DNA from 2 places in the Paucibacter sp. M5-1 genome. Region 2 is predicted to be linked to the other one. Evidence: riboswitches for the same ligand, from Rfam matches in the RefSeq annotation. Region 2 holds a riboswitch; the other holds the start of a gene.
What was found. A riboswitch is a leader RNA that binds a small molecule or an ion and turns the genes downstream of it on or off. The one in region 2 is predicted to bind thiamine pyrophosphate.
Positions count from the first base shown of each region.

Region 1: linked by a shared signal. The riboswitch ahead of O5M90_RS09215 (TonB-dependent siderophore receptor) and the one ahead of thiC (phosphomethylpyrimidine synthase ThiC) in region 2 are both predicted to bind thiamine pyrophosphate.

Region 1 covers NZ_JAPZLM020000001.1:1,979,952-1,988,437, reverse strand. Annotated here, with positions in the region: gene O5M90_RS09235 (leucine-rich repeat-containing protein kinase family protein) at 1-516, opposite strand, end outside; gene O5M90_RS09230 (glutaredoxin family protein) at 533-925, opposite strand; tRNA gene O5M90_RS09225 (tRNA-Asn) at 988-1,063, opposite strand; tRNA gene O5M90_RS09220 (tRNA-Asn) at 1,129-1,204, opposite strand; gene O5M90_RS09215 (TonB-dependent siderophore receptor) at 1,241-3,382, opposite strand; TPP riboswitch at 3,456-3,557, opposite strand; gene O5M90_RS09210 (NAD(P)/FAD-dependent oxidoreductase) at 3,607-4,701, opposite strand; gene fdxA (ferredoxin FdxA) at 4,707-5,030, opposite strand; gene cobA (uroporphyrinogen-III C-methyltransferase) at 5,103-5,867, opposite strand; gene O5M90_RS09195 (sulfate adenylyltransferase subunit 1) at 5,870-7,168, opposite strand; gene cysD (sulfate adenylyltransferase subunit CysD) at 7,171-8,130, opposite strand; gene O5M90_RS09185 (phosphoadenylyl-sulfate reductase) at 8,127-8,486, opposite strand, start outside.
Region 2 covers NZ_JAPZLM020000001.1:4,527,582-4,536,067, forward strand. Annotated here, with positions in the region: gene soxR (redox-sensitive transcriptional activator SoxR) at 1-103, opposite strand, end outside; gene O5M90_RS21545 (antibiotic biosynthesis monooxygenase) at 236-586, shown strand; gene O5M90_RS21550 (glutathione S-transferase) at 599-1,324, opposite strand; gene O5M90_RS21555 (bifunctional hydroxymethylpyrimidine kinase/phosphomethylpyrimidine kinase) at 1,360-3,003, opposite strand; gene O5M90_RS21560 (thiazole synthase) at 3,009-3,800, opposite strand; gene thiS (sulfur carrier protein ThiS) at 3,802-4,005, opposite strand; gene O5M90_RS21570 (FAD-dependent oxidoreductase) at 4,002-5,039, opposite strand; gene thiC (phosphomethylpyrimidine synthase ThiC) at 5,044-6,900, opposite strand; TPP riboswitch at 6,988-7,123, opposite strand; gene O5M90_RS21580 (energy transducer TonB) at 7,278-8,003, shown strand; gene O5M90_RS21585 (LysR family transcriptional regulator) at 8,011-8,486, opposite strand, start outside.

The DNA of each region.
Region 1 (8,486 bases), 2.5 Mb from region 2:
CAGTGTCAGCAGCCAGTCGGGCAAGGCCGCCAGCCGGTTGGCCGAGATGCGCAGCAGTTCGAGCCCGGTGCAGGCGGCCATGTCGGCCGGCAGCGCGCGCAGCCGATTGCCCGCCAGCGCCAGTTTCTGCAGCCGTCCGCAGCGGCCGATCGCGACGGGCAGGGCCTCGATCTCGTTGTCGGTCAGGATCAGCCAGCGCAGCCGCACGGGCAGGGCCTCGGCCGGCACCTGGCGGATCCGGTTCGCCTTGAAGCCCACCATCTCCAGCTGGGCGCAGCGGCCCAGTACGGCGGGCAGCGTGGTGAAGCGGTTGTTCGAGCAGAAGATGATGCGCAGGCGCTGCAGTCGGGGCAGATCGTCCGGCAGGCTGGCCAACTCATTGCCTGACAGATCGAGCACCTCCAGCGTCTCGGCCAGCTCAAAGATCTCGCGGGGAAATTCGCTGAGGCCCTCGCGCAGCGTCAGCCGGCGCGCGCCGGCAAGGGCGCCGGAGCGCAGATGCTCGAGAGTGCTCATGCTCATCTGCTACCGCTCATGCCGCAAAGCGCCCGCGCAGATAGGCAATGATGGCGCCCGATTCGCTCAGCCATTGCACGGTGCCGCTGGCGTCGTCGGTGATCTTCAGGCAGGGCACTTTGCTTGCCCCCGAGCCTTGCTGCAGGGCGGTGCGATGCTGGGCTTCATGCTGGGCGTCCATGCGCTGGATAGGCAGGGCCAGGCGATGCATTTCCTGGCGGACCTTGATGCAGAAGGGGCAGGTCGTGAACTGATAGAGCGCCAGGTTGTCGCACTGCCGATCGACCTCGGCCTGTTGCTCGGCGGGGCGCTGCAAGGCCGCCGGGCGGGACAGGCGTTCCTTGAGCAGCATGACCGGGCCAAGCAGGGTGCGCAGGGTTCTGAAGAAGAGTTGGATGAGGGGCTTCATGGCGGCGAGTGACTGGGCAAGAAAAAAGCCCCACACGCTTTCACATGCAGGGCTTCAATATTTGGCTCCTCGACCTGGGCTCGAACCAGGGACCTACGGATTAACAGTCCGGCGCTCTACCGACTGAGCTATCGAGGAATTGTTCGGTATGTTTTTTACTTCTTGTTTGCGGCAGCGGATCCGTACCACTGCCACTGAAATTCTGGCTCCTCGACCTGGGCTCGAACCAGGGACCTACGGATTAACAGTCCGGCGCTCTACCGACTGAGCTATCGAGGAACAGAGCCTTGCATTATAGACCGGATTTTTTTGGCTTTACAAGCTGAGTTCCAAACTTGCGCGCCAAGTGCGGGGCGCGAGTGGGTACAAGTACACATGGCCGTACTGGAAGGGGGACTCCTTCCAGGCCCGGCGATTGCTGGCGTTGTCGACGCCGACTCGCCAGATCAGCAGCTGATTGCCCAGGCTGTGCTCGTAGCGCGCCCCCAGATCCAGACGGGTCCAGCTGGGGATGCTGAGGCTGTTGTCGGGCAACACGGCGCGCGCCCCTTCATACACCAGGCCGGCTTGCAACTGCAGACCGGGCAGGCCGATGTTCTGCCGCGCCTGCAGCTTCAGCGAGCGCTCGGCCACATTGGCCGGCTTCAGGCCGTTGAGGCTGGGGTCGGCGCTGCCCTGGCGGCGTGCGCGCAGCTTCATCGCGCTGGCCAGCAGGCCGCCGCCGCGCCATTTCAGGTCGGCTTGCGCCTCGACGCCGCGATGGCGGGCTTCTCCATCGGCGACGCGCGTGCAGCTGTTGTCGTTGTCGTCGCAGGTACCGACATCGCGCCAGGCCGGGCGCTGGGTGTCGAAGACATTGATGCCCCAATCCACCGTGTTGCTGCCGGCCTTGAAACCGATCTCGAACTGTTCGCTCTTCAGCGCCGGCAGGGCCTGGCCGGCATTGGTGTAGCGGCTGCGGTTGGGCGTGACCTCCGATTCGACGCCTTCACCCCAGCTGGCATAGACCACGTGCTGGCTGGAAAGCGCATAGCTCAGACCCAGCCAGGGCGTGGTGAAGCTCTGGCTGTAGTGGGTGGGGCGCGAGCCATCGGTGCGCACGCTGTCACGCGTCAGCCGGGTGTGGCGCAGACCCAGCCAGGCCTGCCACTGGGCGCCGAGCTGGATCGAGTCGCGCAGATAGAACTCGCGGCTGCGCTCGTCGCGGTTGGTGTTTTCGTCGGTCAGGCTGGGATCGGCGCCGACCTCGGTCTTGCCGTCTATCGTGCCGACGCCGACGAGGTTGTAGGCCTGGCGTTGGAAGCGGCTCTCGAAGCGGCTCAACAGCAGCCCGGTGCTCAGCTCATGGCGCAGGCCGGCGGCAATGAACCGGCCTGCCAGCGACAGATCCAGCGCGTCGCTGTCGCGGCGCTCGTTCTCGCTGCGGAAGTCCCATACCGAGAAGCTGCCGTCCTCGGCATAGCGGTCGCAGGGCGCGCAGGCGTAAGTCAGCGGGTCGTATTTGCCCGATGCATAGGCCAGTCGGTCATCGGTTGTCAGCCGCTGCAGCCCCAGATGCGCCTGCGCTTTCCAGTCCGCGTTCAGGTGCTGCTGCAGCCGCAGCGACGCATGGTGGTTGTCGAACACCACCGGCTGGCTCCAGGCCTGGTTGTTCAGATTGATGCGTGGGTCTATGGACTTCGCATCGGGCAGGCGCTCGCCGAGCAGGCTGAAGCCCGCCTGGCTGGGCTGGCTCTGCCGATTCCATTCGAACTCGGCCTCCAGCAGCGTGTCGGGTGCCAGACGCCAGTCGCCGGCCAGCGCAACAGCCTGGCGCTCGCCCTTGGCGTCGCGCAGTTGCGGACGCAACTCGGCGGCGCTGGCATTGAGGCGCAAGCCGAAGACCTGGGCCTCGCCGAAGCGGCGGCTCAGGTCGACACCGGCCTCGACCGTGCCGCGCTCGCTGACGCTCAGCAGCAGGCTGCTCAGCGGCGCGGCGGTGGGCCGCTTGACGACCAGGTTCACCAGCCCGCCGGGCGCGCTGGTGCCGGCCTGGATGCCCGAGCTGCCCTTGAGCACCTCGATGCTGCTCTTGTTGGCCAGGCTCAGCGCGGTCTCGGCATTGATGGGCAGCCCATCGCGGCGGTAGTTGAAGCGGTTGTCGAGGTCGAAGCCGCGGATCTTCAGATAGGAGACATAGCCCTGCGAGTTGTAGGCGTCGCCGATGCTGGCGTCCAGCGCTGTGATGCCGGCCAGCGAACTCAGGCCCAGGTCCAGCATGCGCTCGCTGCCCAGCAAGGTGGCCTGGATCGGCAGCTTGGCGATGGGCGTGTCGCCAAAGCCGCCGACGCTGACGGGTGTGTCGGCCGAGCGGCCGCTGACCGAGACGGCGGGCAGGGCGTTGGAGGCTTGTTGGGCATGGGCCAGCGTGCTGCACAGCAGCGCGGCGGCCAGGAGGGTCAGGTGTTGATGTGCCATCGGGACTGCAAGCGATGGCAGGTCGGCGTCACAGGAACGCGCACGTCGGCAGGAGAAAGGAATGGTGGTCGACGGCGGCTCTTGCTTGCTTCCCTGCGCGAGGATTACCTCAATCAGGTTCAAAGGGACTTTCTCAGTCGGCTCATCTGGTGAGCCAACACCCCTAGCGAAGAGCTCCACAGCAAAGCCGTGAAGCGTGGCCGGATTGTAGCGGCGCCGCGTTCTCAGTCGAACACGGGGGATTCGACCCCCAGCACCTTGTGCAGCTTCGGGCTGGTGGTCGTGTACTGCAGATGGATGCGCTTGTCGGGGAAGACATAGGGCGCGGCGCCGAAGGCGGCCAGCGCGGCCTCGTGGAAGCCCGACAGGATCAGCTTCTTCTTGCCCGGATAGGTGTTGACATCGCCGACCGCGAAGATGCCCGGCACGCTGGTCTCGAACTTCTCGGTGTCGACGACGATCTGCTTGCGCTCCAGCGCCAGGCCCCATTCGGCGATCGGGCCGAGCTTGGGGCTCAGGCCGAAGAAGGCCAGCACCTGGTCGCAGGGCACGATGCGGGTGACGCCGTCGGCGCCGGTGACCCGGGCGCCGGTCAGCGCGCCGCCTTCCTCGACCAGGCCGCTCACCTGGCCGACCAGGAACTGCATCTCCTGCGCCTCGCACAGCGCGCGCATCTTGGCGACGCTGGCCGGCGCGGCCTTGAAGCCGTCCCGCCGGTGCAAGAGGATCACGCTCTCGGCCTTGTGCGGGTTGCCGTCGGCATTGCCGGCGCAGAAGTTCAGCGCCCAGTCCAGCGCCGAATCACCGCCGCCGACCACCAGCAGGTTCTTGCCTGCAAACTGCTCCGGGCCGCGCACGCGGTAATGCAGCTGTGAGCCCTCGAAGGCCTCGGCGCCCTCGACCTTCAAGGTGCGCGGCTGGAAGCTGCCGACGCCGCCGGCGATGAAGAGGGTCTTGCTCAGGAACTGCGTGCCCTTGGCGGTCGCGACGAAGAAGCGGCCGTCGTCCTGCTTCTGCACCACCGTGACCTCCTGGCCCAGATGGAAGCTCGCACCGAAGGGCTCGATCTGCTTGAGCAGGCTGTCGGTCAGCTCCTTGCCGGTGCACACCGGCACGGCCGGGATGTCATAGATGGGCTTGTCGGGATAGAGCTCGATGCACTGGCCGCCGGGATAGGCCAGCGAGTCAATGATGTGGGCCTTGATCTCCAGCAGACCCAGCTCGAAGACCTGGAACAGGCCCACCGGGCCGGCACCGACGATGACGGCATCGGTCTCGATCACGGGCAGCGCTGTCGTCACGGCGGCGTGCGGGCTCAAAGGGCTTAGCGAATCAGCTCGGACAGCTTGTCCGTGCGATCTTTCCAGTCATCGGCATCGGGCAGGGCCGGCTTGCGCTTGGTGATGCTGGGCCAGTTCTTGGCCAGATCGGCGTTGATCTTGATCATGTGCTGCTGATTGCCCGGCACATCTTCTTCCGGCAGGATGGCATTGACCGGGCACTCCGGGATGCACACGGCGCAGTCGATGCACTCATCGGGGTCGATGGTCAGGAAGTTCGGGCCTTCGCGGAAGCAATCGACGGGGCAGACATCCACGCAATCGGTGTATTTGCAGCGGATGCAGGCTTCGGTAACGACGTGTGTCATGGGAAAACTCGGGTTTTTGAGGGCCTGGTGCCGGTCGGGCCTGGACGGCCCGGCGGTGGCAAGAGGCGGATTTTAATCACTGAGGGTCTTGGCCCGGCTTTGTGGCCGCTCAAGCTCAGGGGCTTTGGGCAAGGTTTTCACCACCGCCCGGGCGCCGGCGCCCACGGTGACGACGGTCGGCCGGCCCTTGTGCAGCAAGGCGGCGGCCGCAAGACCTGACACCGGGTGCTCGCTGGCCAGCGCGTCGACGCAGCCGGCGCGCGAGACCACGCTGGTCGGCGTGTCGGCCGGCCAGCCGGCCTCGACCAGTTTGCGCGACAGCGCGGCGAGCTGGCGCCCGGCCATATAGAAGACCTCGGTGTCGGCCGACCGGAGCGCGCGCAGATCGCCCTCCTGCGTCATCGCGGTCGTCAGGCTGACGCTGCGGCCCTGGCCGCGCCGGGTCAGCGGGCGCTGGGTGTGGGCGGCGGCGGCGAGCGCTGCGGTGACGCCGGGCACGACTTCGCTCGCAATGCCCGCCTCGGCCAGGGCCTGCAGCTCTTCCTCCAGCCGACCGAAGATGCTGGCGTCGCCGCCCTTCAAACGCACGACCACCGCGTGGCTGCGCGCCTGCTTGACCAGCAGCGCGTTGATCGCCGTCTGCGCCGTGCTGTTGGTGAAGCCGCGCTTGCCCACGTCCAGCCACCGGGCCTGCGGTGCCAGTTCGCGCAGCGCCGGGTCGGTCAGTGCGTCGAACAGCACGACATCGGCCTGTGCCAGCGCGCGCGCGCCGCGCAAGGTGATCAGGTCGGCTGCCCCTGGTCCGGCGCTGACGAAGATGACGCGGCCCTGGCTCATGATCAGCGCACCAGCAGCGCGCCGCTGGTGCGGTTGCTCGTCGGGTCGACCACGATCAGCGCGCCGCCAACGCGGTTGCTGGCATAGGGCTCGACCGGCAGGGCCTGCTGCACCTCGATGCGCACATGGCCGATCTCGTTGACCGCCAGCTCATGGGCTTCGGTCTCGGCCAGGCTGTTGACATCGAGCTTGTGTTCGATCGCACTGATGCGGGCCTGGACCCAGCGGTTGCCATGGCGCACCCAGTACTTGCGGCCGATCTGCGCCGGCTCGGTGTCCAGCCAAGCAAGAGTTGCCTCGAAACTCTGCACGGGCTTGGCCGAGCCCGGCGTGACGATCCAGTCGCCGCGGCTGACGTCCAGCTGGCGGTCCAGCACGACGCCGGCCGACTCGCCGGCCACGCTGTGGGCCACGGTTTCGCCGGCGCGACGCACCTCCGCCACGACCGCCGTCTCGCCGCTGGGCAGGATCTGCACGGTGTCGCCAGCTTTGACCTGGCCGTGGGCGATGCGGCCCCACAGGGTGCGCGGCTGGTGCCCGGTGCCCTCGCCCTCCTTGGCTACGTACTGGACGGGGATCAGGAGCTGGCCCTCGACCTTCTCTTGCGCTGCCGGCAGGCCTTCGAGCACCTGCAAGAGCGAGGGGCCGTCATACCAGGCGGCGTCCAGCGGCTGGGTCACGTTGTCTCCGCGCAGCGCCGAGACCGGCACGATGGCCGTGACTTCGATGCCGGCCTGGGCGGCAAAAGCCCGCAAGGCTTGGCTGACCGCAGCGAACGCGGCACCCGGATCTTCGGCCGCGTCGATCTTGTTGATCGCGAACACGATGCTCGGCACGCGCAAGAGATGGGCCAGCAGGCTGTGGCGGCGGGTCTGGGGCAGCAGCTGCACCTGGTCCTGGCTCACATCGAGCTTGGTGATGTCGACCAGCACGACGGCGGCGTCCGAGCCAGCGGCGGCCGTGACCATATTGCGGGTGTACTGCTCATGACCGGGCGCGTCGGCAATGATGAACTTGCGTGTCTTGGTCGCGAAGTAGCGGTAGGCCACATCGATCGTGATGCCTTGCTCGCGCTCGGCTTCCAGGCCGTCGGTCAGCAAGCTCAGATCGATCGGTTGGCCGGCGGCGCGTTTTTCCAAGGTGTCGAGCTGGTCGGCCAGGATGGCGCGGCTGTCGAACAGCAGGCGACCGATCAGCGTGCTCTTGCCGTCATCGACGCTGCCGGCAGTCAGGAAGCGCAGCGCGCGGTGATGGGTGTCGACTTCAGCATCGTGGATCAGATGGTTCAAAACGGCGCTCATGATCAGAAATACCCTTCCTTCTTGCGGCGCTCCATCGAGGCCTCGGATGTGCGGTCGTCCATGCGGGTCGCACCGCGCTCGCTGACCGTGACGGTCAGGGTCTCGGCCACGATGTCGGTGGCGCTGGCCGCGTCGCTCTCGACCGGGCAGGTGCAGGTCATGTCGCCGACGGTGCGAAAACGCACGGTGGCCGTCTCGACCTGCTCGCCGGCCTCGGGCGGCGTCACCTCGGTCAGCGGTACCAAGAGGCCCTTGCGGCGTATCACCTGGCGCGGGTGCGCGTAGTAGAGGCTGGGCAGCGGGATGTTCTCGCGCGCCAGGTAGAGCCACACATCCAGCTCGGTCCAGTTGCTGATCGGGAAGGCGCGGAAGTGCTCGCCGGGGCGGATGCGGGTGTTGAACAGGCTCCACAGCTCGGGGCGCTGTTCCTTGGGCTGCCATTGGCCGAAGCTGTCGCGGTGGCTGAAGATGCGCTCCTTGGCGCGGGCCTTCTCCTCGTCGCGGCGGGCGCCGCCGATCAGCACATCGAAGCGGTGCTCCTCGATCGCTTCCAGCAGGGTCACGGTCTGGTGGCCGTTGCGCGATTCCAGCGGGTGGGCCAGGCGCACCGTGCCCCTTTTGATCGACTCGTCCATGTGCGCGACGATCAGGCGCTCGCCCATCTCGGCAGCGCGGCGGTCGCGGAACGCTATCACCTCGGGGAAGTTGTGGCCGGTGTCCACATGGACCAGCGGGAAGGGCAGCTTGCCCTTGAACTCGTTGCCTGCCACGCGTTGCTTGAAGGCCTTCTCGGCCAGGCGCAGCACAACGCAGGAGTCCTTGCCGCCCGAGAACAGCAGGGCGGGGCGCTCGAAGGCGGCCGCCACCTCGCGCAGGATGAAGATGGCTTCTTCTTCCAGATGATCGAGGTGGCGCTGGTCCACCGTGGCGGCCAGCTGTTGCAGAGTGATCGGGGCATTCATGCCTGGGCTCCTGACTTCAGTTCTTCATTGCTATGGGCTTTGTGCAAGCCGCACTCTTTGGCGTTCTCATCCTCCCACCACCAGCGCCCCGAGCGGAAGTCCTCTCCGACCGAGATCGCTCGGGTGCAGGGCGCACAGCCGATGCTGGGCATGAACTGGTCGTGCAGCGCGTTGAAGGGCACATCGTGGCTGGCGATGTAGTGCCACACGTCGGCCCAGCTCCATTCGGCCAGCACATTGAGCTTGGTGCGGCCCTGGCCATCCGGCTCGGAGAAAGGCACCTCGGCGCGGTTGCTACTCTGCTCGCGGCGCAGGCCGGTGATCCAGGCGCTACGGCCCGCCAGCATGCGGCCCAG
Region 2 (8,486 bases):
TCTCGTAGAAATGCAGCGTCGAGACCGCCACGCCGCTGCGCCGCGCCACCTCGCCGACCGACAGCGTCGGAGCGATACCGGCAGCCTCCAAGCCTGTTGTCATTGCTTGTCCTTTCATTTTTCGTGGATTTTGCTTGACCTTAACATTGCTTGAGGTCTGAGACTTCGCGCTATTCCTGTTCAGTGCCGCGCGATGTCCGCGCGGGCTGGTGCCGGATCACTACCGAGGTCTGCCATGTCCCACGCCATCCCGTCCGCCGACTCGCGCTATCGCATCGACAAGTTCATCGTGCCCTCGTCTGCGCTGAGCAGCTTCCTGAAGCAGATCGAGCGTATCGATGCCGAGCTGAGCACCTTGCCCGGCTGCGAACAGCATCTGGTGCTGATCCAGGAGCCCGACAGCGCCGGCGATGCCTTGCATGTGCTGACCCTGGTCGAATGGGCCAGCGCCGCGCATATGAGCGCCGCCAAGACCCATATGCGGCAGCGCTACCGGCACGAGGGCTTCGAGCCGGCGGCTTTCATGCAGGAACTTGGGGTCAGGGCTGAACTGGGCGACTACCGACGCGCCGAGGGCGCCGGATGACGGGCCGCCGGCCTAGCCGGCGTCGAGCTCCGGATAGCAGCGGAAGATGCCTTGCTCGCTGAACGGGATGCGGCGCTCGCTGCGCAGATAGGCCGCGACCTTGGGCAGGGCGGCGACGCGATCATGCAGAGCGACGACACCGGGTGTGGAGGCCAGCACACGGGCCGTGGCCTTGGGGTAGGCGTAGCGCAGGCCTTCGATCAGCTGGAACAGCGACAGGTCCGCATAGCTCAGCTTGCCGCCGACCAGATGGCGGGTGCCGGCCGGGTTGCGCTGCACGATGGCCTCGAACCAGGACAGGAACTTGGGCAGGCGGTTGCTGCAGAAGGCCTGGGCGCGGCGCAGCGCCTCGGGCTTCTGGTCCTCGTAATACAGGTCGGGGCCCAGCGGATGGTGGGTGTCGTGCGCCTCGGTCACGATGTCGGCGATGGTCAGCTGGATCTGCTGGGTCCACGCGCGCAGCTGCTCGCTGCGCGGCAGGAGCTTCAGCTCGGCGCCGAGGTAGTGCAGGATGGCCGAGGTCTGGCCGATCACGAAGTGGCCGTCCTTCAGAAAGGGCGGCGCAAAAGGCGGGTGCGGCTGGCGGCCGTCCCGCAGATGCTGCAGCATCGCCGGCAGACCCTGGCCGGCCGGCCCACGGGCCACATCGAGATAGGGCGCGCCGGCCGCCTCGAGCGCCAGCCGCACGAATTCGCCGCGACCTTGGATGGTCGGCCAGTAGTGGAGTTCATATGCCATGCCGGGGACTGTAGCCTGCGCAGCGGCCCCGGCCGTTACTCGGCCCACTGCCCCCGCATCCAGGCTTCTCCATAGGACGCCCAGACCGCAGGCCCCTGATCCAGCGCTCTGACCAGGCAGACGCCGGCCACACCGGTGCGCGCCACGCGCTCGGCCTGCGCGGGCGAGACGATGCCGCCGATGCCCAGCACCGGTGTGCCGGCCATCCGGGCCCACCAGCGCAGATGGCTCAGACCTTGCGGCAGCCAGGGCATGTCCTTGGTCGTGGTGGGCCAGACCGGACCGCAGGCGATATAGCTGGGCGCGAGGCCGCGTGCGCGCGCCAGCTCCCACAGGCTGTGACTGGAGATGCCCAGCTTCAGGCCGCAGACCTCGCGCTCGCGCAGCAGCAGGCTGCGTTCCTCATCGCTCAGCGCCGCCCAGTCCTGCTGCCCCAGGTGCAGGGCCGTCGCCCCTTCCTCCAGGGCCAGGCGCCAGTGGTCGTTGATCCAGAGCTGGCTGCCTTGCCCCAGGCCTTGCAAGGCCCTGCTTACCGCTGTGCGCAGATCCTCGCCAGGCTCGGTCTTGATCCGCAACTGAATCTGCGGGAACAGCCCCACAGCGGCAAGCTCGGCCACGCGAGCCGCGTCGTCGGTGATCGCGTAGAGCCCGCAGCGATGGTCTGCGGTGACCTCGCCGCGCAAGACCCGGCCCCAGCGGGCCAGCGTGGCGGTGTCCAGCGGCTCATCGCCGAAGCTCATCACCGGCATCGCCTGCGGCTCGGCGACGAAGGCCGGCGCCGGCCGCAGCGGGCCGGCGCCGGTGCCGGCGGCATGGCCGTCGCGCAGCGCGGTCCAGCTCAGCATCTTGGCCAGCACCGTCGCGTCGGGCAGCGGGAAGCCGCGTGCCAGCGCGGCGGCGGCGGCCGTGGCGAAGCTGCAGCCGCTGCCATGGTGGTGGCGCGTCGCCACACGGGGCAGGGCCAGCCAGCCGCGCGTGCCGCCGAGTTCGGGCTGCCAGGGGCTGAGCGGGCCGTCCCACCAGTCCAGCGCCAGCTCGGCCGCGTCGTCCCCGCCGGTGATGCAGACGGCCAGTGCCCCCAGCTGCCGCAGCGCGGCGGCCAGGGCCGGCACGCCATCCGCCAGCCCGGTCAGGCGAGCGGCCTCGCGGCGGTTCGGCGTGATCAGGCTCGCGCGGGGCAGCAGCCATTCCCGATAGGCGGTGATCAGCGCCTCGTCGGCGAAACCGGCGCCGCCGGCGCTGGCGCCCAGCACCGGGTCGACCACCAGGCCGACAAAGCCGTGCTCACGCCGCAGCGCGTCTATCGTCTCGGCCACCGCCCTTACCGCCGCGACGCTGGCCAGCAGGCCGGTCTTGATGACGCGCGGCGGCATGTCGGTGGCCAGCGCCTCCAGCTGGGCCTGCAGCTGCTCTTCGGGCAGCGGGAACACGGCCCGTACCCCCAGCGAGTTCTGCGCGGTGACGGCCGCCACCACCGGGCACAGATGCACACCCATCGCCGCCGCTGCGCGCGTGTCGGCCGACAAGCCGGCGCCGCCGCCGCTGTCGGTGCCGGCCACGCTCCAGATCACCGGCGGGGTCGGGTCTTGCGTCCAGGGCGGCATGTGGTCGCTGTCGGGGTTGATGGCCTGGACCCAGGGCGAGGGCAGGCTGGGGTGGGGATAGATAGGCTCGTTCATCGCTCTTAACCCAGCAGGAAGGCATGGCCGCTGACCGGTGTGCTGGCCACCGCGAAATCCTGCGGTGCCATCAGCCCGGCGAGGCGGGCCTGGCGGCCCGCGCGCACGGCATCGCGGAAGGCCTCGGCCATCGCCACCGGGTCGCGCGCCTGGGCCACCGCGCTGTTCAGCAGCACGGCGTCGAAGCCCAGCTCCAGCGCCTGCGCGGCCTGCGACGGCGCACCGAGGCCGGCGTCGATGATCAGCAGCGCCTCGGGCAGGCGCTCGCGCAGCGTGCGCAGGCCCTGCAGATTCATCAGTCCCTGGCCCGAACCGATAGGCGCGCCCCAGGGCATCAGCACGGCGCAGCCGGCATCCAGCAGGCGCCGGCCCAGGATCAGGTCCTCGGTGCAGTAGGGGAAGACGGTGAAGCCCGCGCGCACCAGCTCGGTGGCGGCGGCGAGCAGCTCGAAGGGGTCGGGCTGCAGGCTCAGCTCGTCACCGACCACCTCCAGCTTGATCCAGTGCGTGCCGTAGAGCTCGCGCGCCATCTGCGCCAGCTGCACCGCCTCGCGCGCGGTGCGGCAGCCGGCGGTGTTCGGCAGCAGCCGTGCGCCCTGGGCCCGGGCGCTCGCCAAGGCCTGCGCGAGCGCGCCGTTGTCGCCCGCCTGCAGCGTGCGCTTCAGGCCCACGGTCAGCAGCATGCTGCCGCTGGCGCGGATCGCGTGCTGCAGGATCTGCGGGCTGGGGTAGCCGGCGGTGCCGAGGAAGAGCCGGCTGTGCAGTGCGACGCCGTCGATGGTCAGGACATCATCCATATCAGCCTCCGACAATCGGTTTGAAAAGAAGAATCCGGTCACCGTCGCTCAACACGGTGCCAGGTCTTGCCTCGCGGGCAACGAACTCGCCATTGCGGGCGGTGGCCACGCTCTCGGGCGCGCGCTGCTGCCGGACCAGCAGCTCGGCCAGCGTGCTGCCGGGCGGCAGCTGCAGCGCTTGTTCGTCCAGATGGATGGTGATCATGGGATGGTTTCCAGGGAAGCGAGGCCGCTTTCGCCCAGCAGGCGCTGCACCAGGGCCGGGGCCAGCAGCCAGCCGTGGCGGTACAGGCCGTTCAGTCGCAGCAGGCCGGGCTCGTGATGGCTGTGCGGCAGGTTGTCGGGCAGGGCGGGGCGCAGGTTGCGGTCCAGCCGGCTGATGCGGGCCTCGGCCAGCGCCGGCAGCACGCTGTGCGCCGCCGCCATCAGCTCCACCGCGCTGCGCAGGCTGACCGGGCTGCGGTCCTCGCTCTCGATCTCGCTGGCGCCGACGATCAGCTCGTGCTCGCTGCGCGGCACCAGATAGACGCGGTGGCGCGGGTGCAGCAGGCGCAGCGGCCTGAGGAGGCCGTGGCCCGGCAGCGCCAGCACCACCACCTCGCCGCGCACGCCGCGCAGGCTCGGCAGCTCGGGCCGGCCACCCAGGCCGCGCGTGTCGATGGCCCAGTCGGCGTGGACATGCCGGCCGTCGGCCAGTTGCAGGCGGCCAGGTTCGACGGCGCTCACGGCCTGCTGCCAATGCCAGGCCACGCCGACCGCCTCGGCATGCAGGGCCGCCATCGCCTCGACCGGGTGGATCAGGCCTTCGCCGGGCAGCAGCCAGGCGCACGGCCCCGGCGCGAGCGCCGGCTCCAGCGCGCGCAGCTGATCCGGGCTCAGGTCCTGAGCACCGGGCATGCGGGCCAGCGCCCGTGCCGCCGCGCCCTGGTCGCCGCGGTGGGCCAGCAGCAGGCTGCCCTGCACCCTGAGGCGTACCGCTGTCTTGAGTCGGCCCACGATGCCGGGCCACAGGGCCAGGCTTTGCCAGCCGAGGGCGGCGATGTCCTCCCCGCCGCACTCCTGCTCGGCCAGCGGGCTCAGCATGCCGGCGGCGGTGAAGGCGGCCGCGCCCTGGCCGTCGAAGCTGGGCCCGGGGCCGAGCGCGGTGTCGAAGACCTCGACACTGTGCCCCGCCCGCGCCAGCGCCCAGGCGAACAGGCGGCCGGCCAGGCCGGCGCCGGCGATGGCGATGCGTGCCATCGGTTCAGGATTGGGTTTTGATGGGGATGTAGAGCTCGCTGCCCTGGGCCTTGAACTCGGCGCTCTTGTCGGCCATGCCCTGCTGGGCGGCGGCGTAGTCGCGCACCTCCTGCGTGATCTTCATCGAGCAGAACTTCGGCCCGCACATCGAGCAGAAATGCGCGACCTTGGCACTGTCCTTGGGCAGGGTCTCGTCATGGAACTCGCGCGCGGTGTCGGGGTCCAGGCCGAGGTTGAACTGGTCGGTCCAGCGGAACTCGAAACGGGCCTTGGACAGCGCGTCGTCGCGCGCCCGGGCGCCCGGGTGGCCCTTGGCGATATCGGCGGCGTGCGCCGCGATCTTGTAGGCCATCAGGCCGGCCTTGACGTCGTCGCGATCGGGCAGGCCCAGGTGTTCCTTGGGCGTGACGTAGCAGAGCATCGCGCAGCCGAACCAGCCGATCATCGCGGCGCCGATGCCGCTGGTGATGTGGTCGTAGCCGGGCGCGATATCGGTGGTCAGCGGCCCCAGCGTGTAGAACGGCGCCTCGTCGCAGTGCTTCAGCTGCTCGGTCATGTTCGCCTGGATCAGGTGCATAGGCACATGGCCCGGGCCCTCGATCATGGTCTGCACATCGTGCTTCCAGGCGATCTTGGTCAGCTCGCCCAGGGTGCGCAGCTCGGCGAACTGGGCCTCGTCGTTGGCGTCCGACAGCGAGCCGGGCCGCAGGCCGTCGCCGAGCGAGAAGCTGACGTCGTAGGCCTTCATGATCTCGCAGATCTCCTCGAAATGCGTGTAGAGGAAATTCTCCTGATGGTGGGCGATGCACCACTTGGCCAGGATGGAGCCACCGCGCGAGACGATGCCGGTGCGGCGCTTGACCGTCATCGGGATGAAGGGCAGGCGCACGCCGGCATGGATGGTGAAGTAGTCGACGCCCTGCTCGGCCTGTTCGATCAGGGTGTCGCGGAACAGCGCCCAGCTCAGGTCTTCGGCCACGCCGCCGACCTTCTCCAGCGCCTGGTAGATGGGCACAGTGCCGATGGGCACGGCGCTGTTGCGCACGATCCAGTCACGCGTCGTGTGGATGTTGCGGCCGGTCGAGAGGTCCATCACCGTGTCGGCGCCCCAGCGCGTGGCCCAGACCATTTTCTCGACCTCTTCCTCGATGGACGAGGTGACGGCCGAGTTGCCGATATTGGCGTTGACCTTGACCAGGAAGTTGCGGCCGATCGCCATCGGCTCCAGCTCGGTGTGGTTGATATTGGCCGGGATGATGGCGCGGCCACGGGCGATCTCGTCGCGCACGAACTCGGGCGTGATCAGCTCGGGAATGCTGGCACCGAAGGACTGGCCCTTCAGCCGGGCCTCGCGCTCGGCGTCCGCTTCGTACTCGCGCATCCATTCATGGCGCTGGTTCTCGCGGATCGCGACGAACTCCATCTCCGGTGTGACGATGCCGCGGCGCGCGTAGTGCAGTTGCGTGACGTTGTGGCCAGCCTTGGCGCGGCGCGGTGTGCGCTGCAGGCCGGCGCTGATCTCGTGCAGCTTGAGCTGCTGGGCCTGGTCGCGCAGGCCGTCGTCGATCAGCTGGATGCAGCGGCCCTCGTAGGCCTCGGTGTCCTGTCTCGCCTCGACCCAGGCGGCGCGTGGCGTGGGCAGGCCGCGCCGCACATCGATGGCGGCGGCCGGGTCGGTGTAGGGGCCGGAGGGGTCGTAGACGGTGACGGTTTCGCCGTTCGTCAGCGCGATCGCGCGCATCGGCACGCGCAGCTCGGGATGGCGCTCGCCGGCCAGATAGATCTTGGTCGACGCGGGCAGGGGTTCGCGGCTCAGCGCGATGCTCTGATCCAGCGCGGTCGGTTCGGTGATGCTGTTCATGACGGTCTCCAGGTGAACCCCGGAGACTGGTCTTGGAACGGCTGGGGACGGGCGCGCGAAGCGGGCAGGGCTCGCGCCCAGGGCATGGGGAGGCGAGCAGGCTCTTCTTACGCCGGTACAAACCGGATCAAGTTCAGCGGGACCATGGCTTCCACCACATCTCAGCCCGACGCTTCATTAAGACTTCTTAATCAAGCGCAGCAGGGCACCCCGGAGCAGGCGCGCAGTATAGGGTCAGGTGTGAACAGTTTGGCAAGAGTCGGTGCAAACCCGGAGCCTGTTCGGGGGGGCTTGCTGCCTACACTTCGGGCGCTTGACGCACAGGCGGCGATCCAGAAGACCAGCCGCAGTGTCCACACCAGACCAGGGAGGGATGGATGAAGATCAGCTTGCGGCATCACAGGGCCGGCGTGTTCGCCGGGCTCGCCATGGCATTGACACTGAGCGGCGGCCCAGGCCGGGCGCAGGATCTCGGCGATCTCGAGGCCAAGGCCAAGCTCAGCGCGGCCGAGCGGGCCAAGCGCGATGCCGACAAGGTCTACCAGTGGATACGCTTCCATGCCGACAAGGCGCCGGCCAAGCCCAGGGCGGCGCCCGAGGCCGCGGCGCCGGTCCGGCCGGCAGCGGCGCCCGCCGCCCCCAGGCCAGCGCCGCCGGAGCGGCCGGCGCTGGCGCAGCAGTCTCAAGCAGAGCCCAGGCCCGGGCCCGAGCAGCCGCTGGTGGCCACCGCGGCCCCGCCTGAGCCGACTACTCAGGCGGTGGCACTCGCTCCGCAAGCCGCCAGCCCGGCCATGGCCAGCCCGGCGGTCGCGGCGGTGGCGGCAGTGCCGCCCGCCCCCGAGCCGCCGGAAGAGCCGCTGCGGCTGATCGAGCGGGTCGAGCCCGAGTACCCGGCGGTGCTGCTGCGTGGCCGCGGCAGCGGCTCGGTGCTGGTGCAGTTCGAGGTCAAGCCCGATGGCACGGTGCAGGCGCCCGAGGTGCTGAAGTCCAGCAATCAGCGCCTGGTCGCCAGCGTGCTGGCGGCGGTGGCGCGCTGGCGTTTCGCGCCGATCAGCAAGACCCGGGTGGCCACGGTGGAGGTCGGTTTCCGGCCTCCGGAGTGAGGCCGCATCACTGGCCCGGGCAGGCCGACAGCGCCGTGGCCATCGCTTCGATAAAGACCCGGGTGCGCAGCGGCATCAGCCGACGTCCGGGAAAGACCGCCCAGCAGGCCGCCGGCGCCAGCTCCCAGTCGGGCAGCACCCGCACCAGTTCGCCGCGGCTGACATAGGGCTGGGCGAAGTGGTCGCCCACGGCCGTGATGCCGACGCCGGCGCAGGCCAGGCGCAGCAGCATATCGGGCGCGTTGACCAGGCTGCGCTTGTCGGGCACGCCTTGCCACGCCAGGCCCTCGCTGCCGCGCCGCAGGCTCCAGGGCATGGGCTCGCCGGAGCGCGACAGAATCATCAGCCCATGCATGCTGCCCAGGGCCTCGGGCAGTTGCGGTTCTCCATGCAGGCGCAGATAGCTGGGGGCGGCGTACAGGCTGTTCGTGAACAGGGCCAGACGGCGCGCGGCGAGCTGGCTGTCCTCGGGCAGATCGCCCA